3 regions of the Chryseobacterium sp. CFS2 genome follow, and region 3 is predicted to be linked to each of the others. Evidence: riboswitches for the same ligand, from Rfam matches in the RefSeq annotation. Region 3 holds a riboswitch; each other region holds the start of a gene.

Region 1 (2,275 bases), on a different contig from region 3:
GGCGAATTTTGCTTTCAGCTGTGTTTCAAATTTTGGGAACAGTTTTTTTCTCAGATTGGCCTGTACAAAATAATTTTCGTCAGAAAGTCTCGCTCCTCTTCCACCAAAACGGCCGTTAACAATAGGGGCCGGCATCCCACGGTTTGAAATATAACCGTAGCCACGGATATTCCAGCTTCCGTTATTTAAAGTGCCATTGATAGACGTTTCAAAACGTTTTGCCCTGATATCTGAATCCTGTCTCTTTGCGATGGTATCATAAGCCTGCTGGCCATCGGGATATTTCTTGGCATACCGAAATCTGTAAATCCCGTCACTCTGCATGAATTCTCCACTGAAACTGGCAGAAACTCTGTCTGATATTTTTTGTTCCAAACGGAATGATGGATTGAAAAGATCAATGGACGCACTTTTTGCTCTTATAACGAGATTGGTTTTTCTTGTTCCTTTAAATACGGGTGTCTTGGGCTGCAGATAGATCGATCCCGAAGAGCCAAAGTCTTTTGCAGGTTGGAAAATTTCACTTTTCTGCCCGTTATACAATGATATTTCTTCCAGATCATCTAATGAATATCTCCCGAGATCTACCAGCCCGTTTTGAGCATTTCCCAATTGAATTCCATCATAGAAAACACCTACATGCTGGCTTCCCATACTGCGGATATTAATGGTTTTCAAACCACCTAACCCTCCATAATCTTTGATCTGAACTCCGGAAAAATACCGCAAAGCATCAGCAACTGAATGGCTGTTCAGTCTTTCCAGCTGCTCACCTTGCAGGGTTTGTGCCGGAATAATTTCTTTAAAATTCTTTTTATAAAGACTAATCGCCTTGATGGATTCCTCCTTCAGAGTGTCATTTTTCTTTTTTTGAGAATATAAAAGTTGAGATGTGATCACCAGTATTGTGAAAACAGCTTTATGAATTGCAGAAGTAGTTTGTTTTGCCGCCATTAGCTCATTTAGGATAATGAAGACGCTAATGGATATAAGAAAGCAACGACAAAGCACAGCTGTCACTGCACAGAATCATTGATGTCCTAAGCTTTATTCCACGAAAGCGTCAAACGATTATTTTCTGGCAGGTCTTCTGACTTACTCCATTTTTGAAATCCTTCCCATTAAAAAACAGTGGATATATTCTTCAAAAACCTTGGTGTGGAGCTTACAGCAGCGGGTCTGTTCCGGATTTTCACCGGATTCCCTTTTAAGAGCTTTTTAGGGCTCACCAAATTCCGGCAAAGATAAAAAATTATTCCTAACCCCCAATTAAAATAATGATTCATAAACAATTAAAGCTCCCGAAGGAGCTTTAACATGATTTTCAAAAGGGTTTTTATTTAAATTCCAATATTCAGGAAAATACTGAATCTTGATTTTGCTTCGATATCACCTCCTGCCAGATGGGTATACATAGGAAGCATGAGTTCACTTCCCAAACTCAGCCTTTTGTAAGAAGCTTCAAAACCCAATTTCCCATACAAAGCACTTCCTGCAGTATTAGGCAAGGCTTCATTGAACTGTTTATTCTGAGCATAAACCTCTCCCTGAACTCCCGTTTTTACAGAAAAAATAGATTTTTCATTCCCCGCAACCTGATAAAAACCTGTTGCAGCATAATTCCATTGGTTTCCAAATCGGTAATTTTTCTTATTCTCCGTTTTGATGGTATAATCTGTATTCACCAACACAGCCACTTTATTTTTCTGAAACTTATAATTCAAAGCGGCCTGATAATCCCAGCTTCCGGTTCCCAGCTGAAAACTCGGATTAACGCCGGAAGCTCCTTTCTCATCGAATTTCCCCAAAGGGATTTTCACACCCAACCCTCCGCTTAAGTGGTGAAAATTATCTTTAGAACTCATCAGCTGATAAATTCCCATCAGGTTAAGATCCCCGATTCCATTGATTTTGATATCTCCCTGTTGGGTTTTCTTTTCATGGAAATGGAATGGCAGACTTGCATATACACTCAGTTTTTTAGTTAAAGGAATCTTTCCCCAAAGCTGTAAGGTATTGAAATACTGATCCTGTGTAAGATCTTTCACAAATAGGTTTTCTTTTGCTTTGTAATGCTGGGCAAAGTATTTGATTCCGATAAACTGTGGATTCAATAAAGACTCAAAGCCGGAAGAACCGTTTCCTGCAGCACAGCCACAGGCATCACAATCATCATCAAAATCAAATCTGCTAAAGCTGTCCGGAGCTATATATGCGCTATCTCTGATGGTTTTTGCCTGATATTGCCCAAACAGGATTAAACTTATTATTACTA
Region 2 (2,275 bases), on a different contig from region 3:
CAAGATCCAATATATCATAACCTCTGTAATGGAGATCATTTCCACTTTTTCCTACACTGCAAAGAGCGGTATTACCTGCTGTCACTCCGGAAAGTGCTACGCTTTTTTTAGGCTTAAATGTTGGTTCGCTATTCGTTGACATGAGTATTTTGTTTAAAAAGGTTATCTAATTTTTGTTCATAATCGTGGTAGCCAATACTTTGATAGAGTTCTTCTCTTGTCTGCATTGTATCTAGCACATTGGCTTGTGTTCCGTCTTTACGGATATGTTGGTATACATTCTGTGCAGCTTTATTGGCAGCTCTGAAGGCAGAAAGAGGGTAGAGGACGAGTCCTACACCTGCATTTTTCAGTTCTTCTACAGTGTACATTTTGATCATTCCAAATTCCGTGATATTGGCTAGTACAGGAATCCCAGTAGCATCAACAAATTTTTGATAAAAGCTTAAATCAGGAACTGCTTCAGCAAAAATGAAATCTGCCCCGGCTTCTTTATAAGCGATGGCTCTTTCTAGCGTTTTTTCCAGTCCTTCACTGGCAAAAGCATCTGTTCTGGCTCCGATCACAAAATTTTCATCGGTACGGGCATCTGCTGCGGCTTTAAGCCGGTCCACCATTTCCTCTTTGCTTACGATTTCTTTTCCGGGGCGGTGTCCGCAACGTTTTGCTCCCACCTGATCTTCAATGTGAATGGCAGCAGCTCCGGCTTTGATTAATGATTTTATCGTTCGGGCAACATTAAAAGCGGAAGGTCCAAATCCTGTATCAATATCTACCAAAAGTGGTAAATCACAAATATTAGTAATACGCTGAACATCTATGAGTATATCATCCAGAGTTGTAATTCCTAAATCAGGAATTCCTAAAGACCCTGCAGCAACACCTCCTCCTGAAAGATAGATGGCATTAAAACCAGCCTGCTGTGCCAATAATGCATGGTTTGCATTGATGGCTCCAACAATCTGAAGGGGATTTTCTTTTTCCATAGCCTCCCGGAATTTTAAGCCGGGCGACTTCCAATTTTCATTTTTGATCATTATAATATTTATTGTTGAGTTGAAATTTGTTTGTCATTAAAGAAGCGGAAGAGCTGTAAAGACATCGCTTTTGAGTAAAAAGTAAAAAGTAGGAAAGGAGTTGGGGAATCTTCCCATTGTGCAGATGTCGGGAATTTTGAGAACCTCTGATTGTACAGGTTTGTAAAATAAACCTGTTGGAACTCCACGAATAATTAAAATTGCTTTGGTACACCTTATCCCTTTTTACATTGATTAAAATCCTATAAAAAGTTCTCTGTAAACTTCGCGGTGCTTTATTAAGAAAGAAAAATTACGGAAAGGGGATACGAATGAGCTACAGAATCATGAGAAGTACACAACGTACGCTCATATTCATCTCAAAAAATAACACAGTTTGATAAAAAAATTATCGTACTATATCCATATCGCATCATACCTGACTGTAAGCTTCAAATCGCGAAAGCATCGTCAATACGAAATAGGCAGGTCTCCTGACTTGTAACTGTTTTTATCATCCTTCCCATATAAAAAATATACAGTGGATATCAATTGATAAAAACTTTTTGTATGTTACTTACAGTTGCGCGACAGTTCGTGATTTACACACGATTCCCTTTTAATACACAGCTAAGTGTAACCAGTTTCGGTTGATAAAGAAGGTTTTAAGAACTCCTTGGTGGTAAATATAAGTATTTTATAATAACGAAAAAGATATTTTATGTAATCAATAGTTTTTTTAATTTAATGTATTGAAAATGTTTTAGTTGTAATCTGTGTTTTGGGAGTAGAACAGCTTGTTTGTGTTGTTAAATTAATATAAAACATGACCATAAAATTAAAGATAGTTAATAAATTTGCTGTTTTATTTTTATTTTACAAATCTTATTAACCGAATATAATTGACCATGGTAGAAATTACAAAATTTAAACAAAACTTGAATCTGCAGGAAATTCCGGTAGAACTGGAAAAACTGATCTACTTTCAGAATACTATTTCCTCGTATGAAAATTATTCACAAGGTTTTGGTGTTTTAATTGATGATAAATCCGGATTGAAAAGCTGGAGTGAGGACGAAAATTTTCTGAATAATTTACTGCCTTTTGCACAGGCGAATGGTTCCGGTTCCTTCTATGCCATTTGGAATAACGGAGTAGAGCAGCCTTTAAATAAAATGCCTGTGGTAGTTTTTGGGGATGAAGGCGGTGTTCACATTGTGGCTGAAAATATACTGCAGTTTTTGCATCTGCTCACTTTT
Region 3 (2,275 bases):
GGAGTAGAAAGTTTTATTACTGATAATAACGGGAATAATGTAGGGGAAGCAGGAGGGATTTCTGCAGACGGAAATACCATCATAGGAGCTGCAAATCCTAATCCCTATGTTTGGAATACTGTAAGCGGGCTCACGTATATCACCCATCCTAATGCTTCTTTCAGTTTCAAAGGGGGTGCAACAGGAATTTCTGCTGATGGGAAAAAAGTTATCGGATATTACAGAGCATTTGGTGCTCCTCCCATGTCCGGAGAAGGTTTTATCTGGACTTCTGCTACCGGAAGGATTAATCTGAATGATTATGCAGCATCCTTAGGAATTGCAACGAATGGGGTAACCATGGGACTTCCTCTGGCTATTTCACAGGATGGAAAGAAAATTGCAGGTTCAGGAACAAATGCTTCAGGTCAGATGATCGCTTTTTATCTGGATACTTCTGAATTTTTATCCGTCAATGACGCTGTAAAAGAGAAAAGCAGCATAGGTATTTATCCTAATCCAGTTGCTGATATTCTATATTTTAAAGGAACAGGAAAAATAGAGAACGCAGAAATTTATAATATGGTTGGACAAAGGGTGAAATCATTCAATGCTGTAGAAGGACAGATTGATGTTTCATCCTTATCAAAAGGAGATTATATTTTACAATACTCTGTGAAAGGAGGTAAAAAAGAGACTTATAAACTGATTAAAAAGTAACATATATAAATAGTAAAGTAGTGGGATGAATGGCTGTTTTCAATATTGAAAGCAGCTGTTCTTTTTTTGTTTCACCTCATAAGAAGACCTGCTTTTTAAGCATAAGTATGGTTTTGGGCGAATACATATAAAAAACTATCTTTGCAAAAATTTTGGTTTCCAGTATTTTGGAATGAAAAGGGAATCGGGTGTAACTCCCGGACTGTCCCCGCAACTGTAAATCGCAACAAAAGTTTCTGCAAAAAACCACTGTATAAAAACGGGAAGGAGCAGAATGCGAAAGTCAGGAGACCTGCCGGAATTATAATTAAAAAACATATTGCTTTCGGAGGAAAAGTAAAAAAGTATGGATATAAAAAGATCTTTAGTACTGCTTTTTTCATCGTATGGTTGCTTTCTTTTTGGACAAGAGAAAACCATCGATACTATTTATGTTTTCGACAACCAGATGAACAGGGTTAAACTTTTTCATCCTGTAAAAATAATTTCGGAGGAAGATGCCGAGAAAAACTCCAGTAATCTTTCGGAGCTTCTGAGATTTCAGTCGCAGGTTTTTATTAAAGAAAATGGTCGTGGTGCTGTTTCTTCACCTTCATTCAGAGGAACTACCGCTCAGCAGACAGCATTTGTATGGAATGGGATTAATATCAATTCCAGTTTTCTGGGACAGGGAGATATCAATAATATTGCTTTGTTCGGCTATGATCAGATCGGTATAAAAGCCGGTGGCGGAAGTGTGGTGTATGGAAGTGGTGCTATCGGAGGAAGTATTCACCTGAATAATACCCTTGATTTTAATAAAGGCTTCCATGGTTCTTTATTTTCAGAAGTTGCTTCTTTTAATACCTATAATAATTTTGTAAAAGGTTCTTACAGTAATGAAAGGTTCAGTTTTAAAGCTTCCGGAAATTATTCTGTAAGTGAAAATGATTATCAGGTAAGCGATCTGAACTATATTAACCGAAACGGAAATTATTACAATACTACGTTCAATGCAGGAGCTTCCTACAAGATAACGAATGATCATAAAATTTCATGGCAGAGCCAGTTTTTTGATTCTTCACAGCATTATCCTGTGTATGAAGAAACAGGAACAAAGACAAAATATAAGACTCAAAGTGTAAGAAGTCTTCTTTCGTGGGACTGGAACAAAACAAATTTCAGCAACTCCTTTAAAGCAGCGTATACGGAAGAAAACTTTCAGTATTTCGGTTCACTAAATCAACCTAAATCCAGTGGTGGAACCGGGAAAAATTATATCTTCAAAAATGATTTCAATTATTTCCTGAATTCAAAATGGAATTTTAATCTTATCGGAGAATTTCAGATCAATAAAGGAGAAGGGTACGCGAGTGGAATATCTGATGTAAGCAGAAATATCGGCTCAATTTCAGGATTGTTGAGGTATTTTGCTACGAAAGACCTGCGTTTTGAAGGTGGATTTAAGAAAGATTTTGTGGAAGATGTGAAGTCTCCTTTTATGTATTCATTCTCCGGAAAATGGAGTGCCTTGAAATGGTATGATGTGAGTCTTAACGTATCAAAGAATTTCAGATATCCGTCATTTAATGATATT

The links. Region 3 has a riboswitch for cobalamin ahead of ODR02_RS12610 (TonB-dependent receptor plug domain-containing protein). Riboswitches for the same ligand answer to the same signal wherever they lie in the genome.
Region 1: another riboswitch for cobalamin. It lies ahead of ODR02_RS04065 (TonB-dependent receptor plug domain-containing protein); the one in region 3 lies ahead of ODR02_RS12610 (TonB-dependent receptor plug domain-containing protein).
Region 2: another riboswitch for cobalamin. It lies ahead of prpB (methylisocitrate lyase); the one in region 3 lies ahead of ODR02_RS12610 (TonB-dependent receptor plug domain-containing protein).

Annotation. Positions count from the first base shown of each region.
Region 1 covers NZ_JAZHQU010000002.1:135,022-137,296, forward strand. The annotation lists gene ODR02_RS04065 (TonB-dependent receptor plug domain-containing protein) at 1-954, opposite strand, end outside; cobalamin riboswitch at 1,064-1,248, opposite strand; gene ODR02_RS04070 (transporter) at 1,341-2,275, opposite strand, start outside.
Region 2 covers NZ_JAZHQU010000014.1:14,563-16,837, forward strand. The annotation lists gene prpC (bifunctional 2-methylcitrate synthase/citrate synthase) at 1-142, opposite strand, end outside; gene prpB (methylisocitrate lyase) at 129-1,037, opposite strand; cobalamin riboswitch at 1,484-1,676, opposite strand; gene ODR02_RS22835 (hypothetical protein) at 1,925-2,275, shown strand, end outside.
Region 3 covers NZ_JAZHQU010000004.1:605,498-607,772, reverse strand. The annotation lists gene ODR02_RS12615 (T9SS type A sorting domain-containing protein) at 1-699, shown strand, start outside; cobalamin riboswitch at 836-1,013, shown strand; gene ODR02_RS12610 (TonB-dependent receptor plug domain-containing protein) at 1,046-2,275, shown strand, end outside.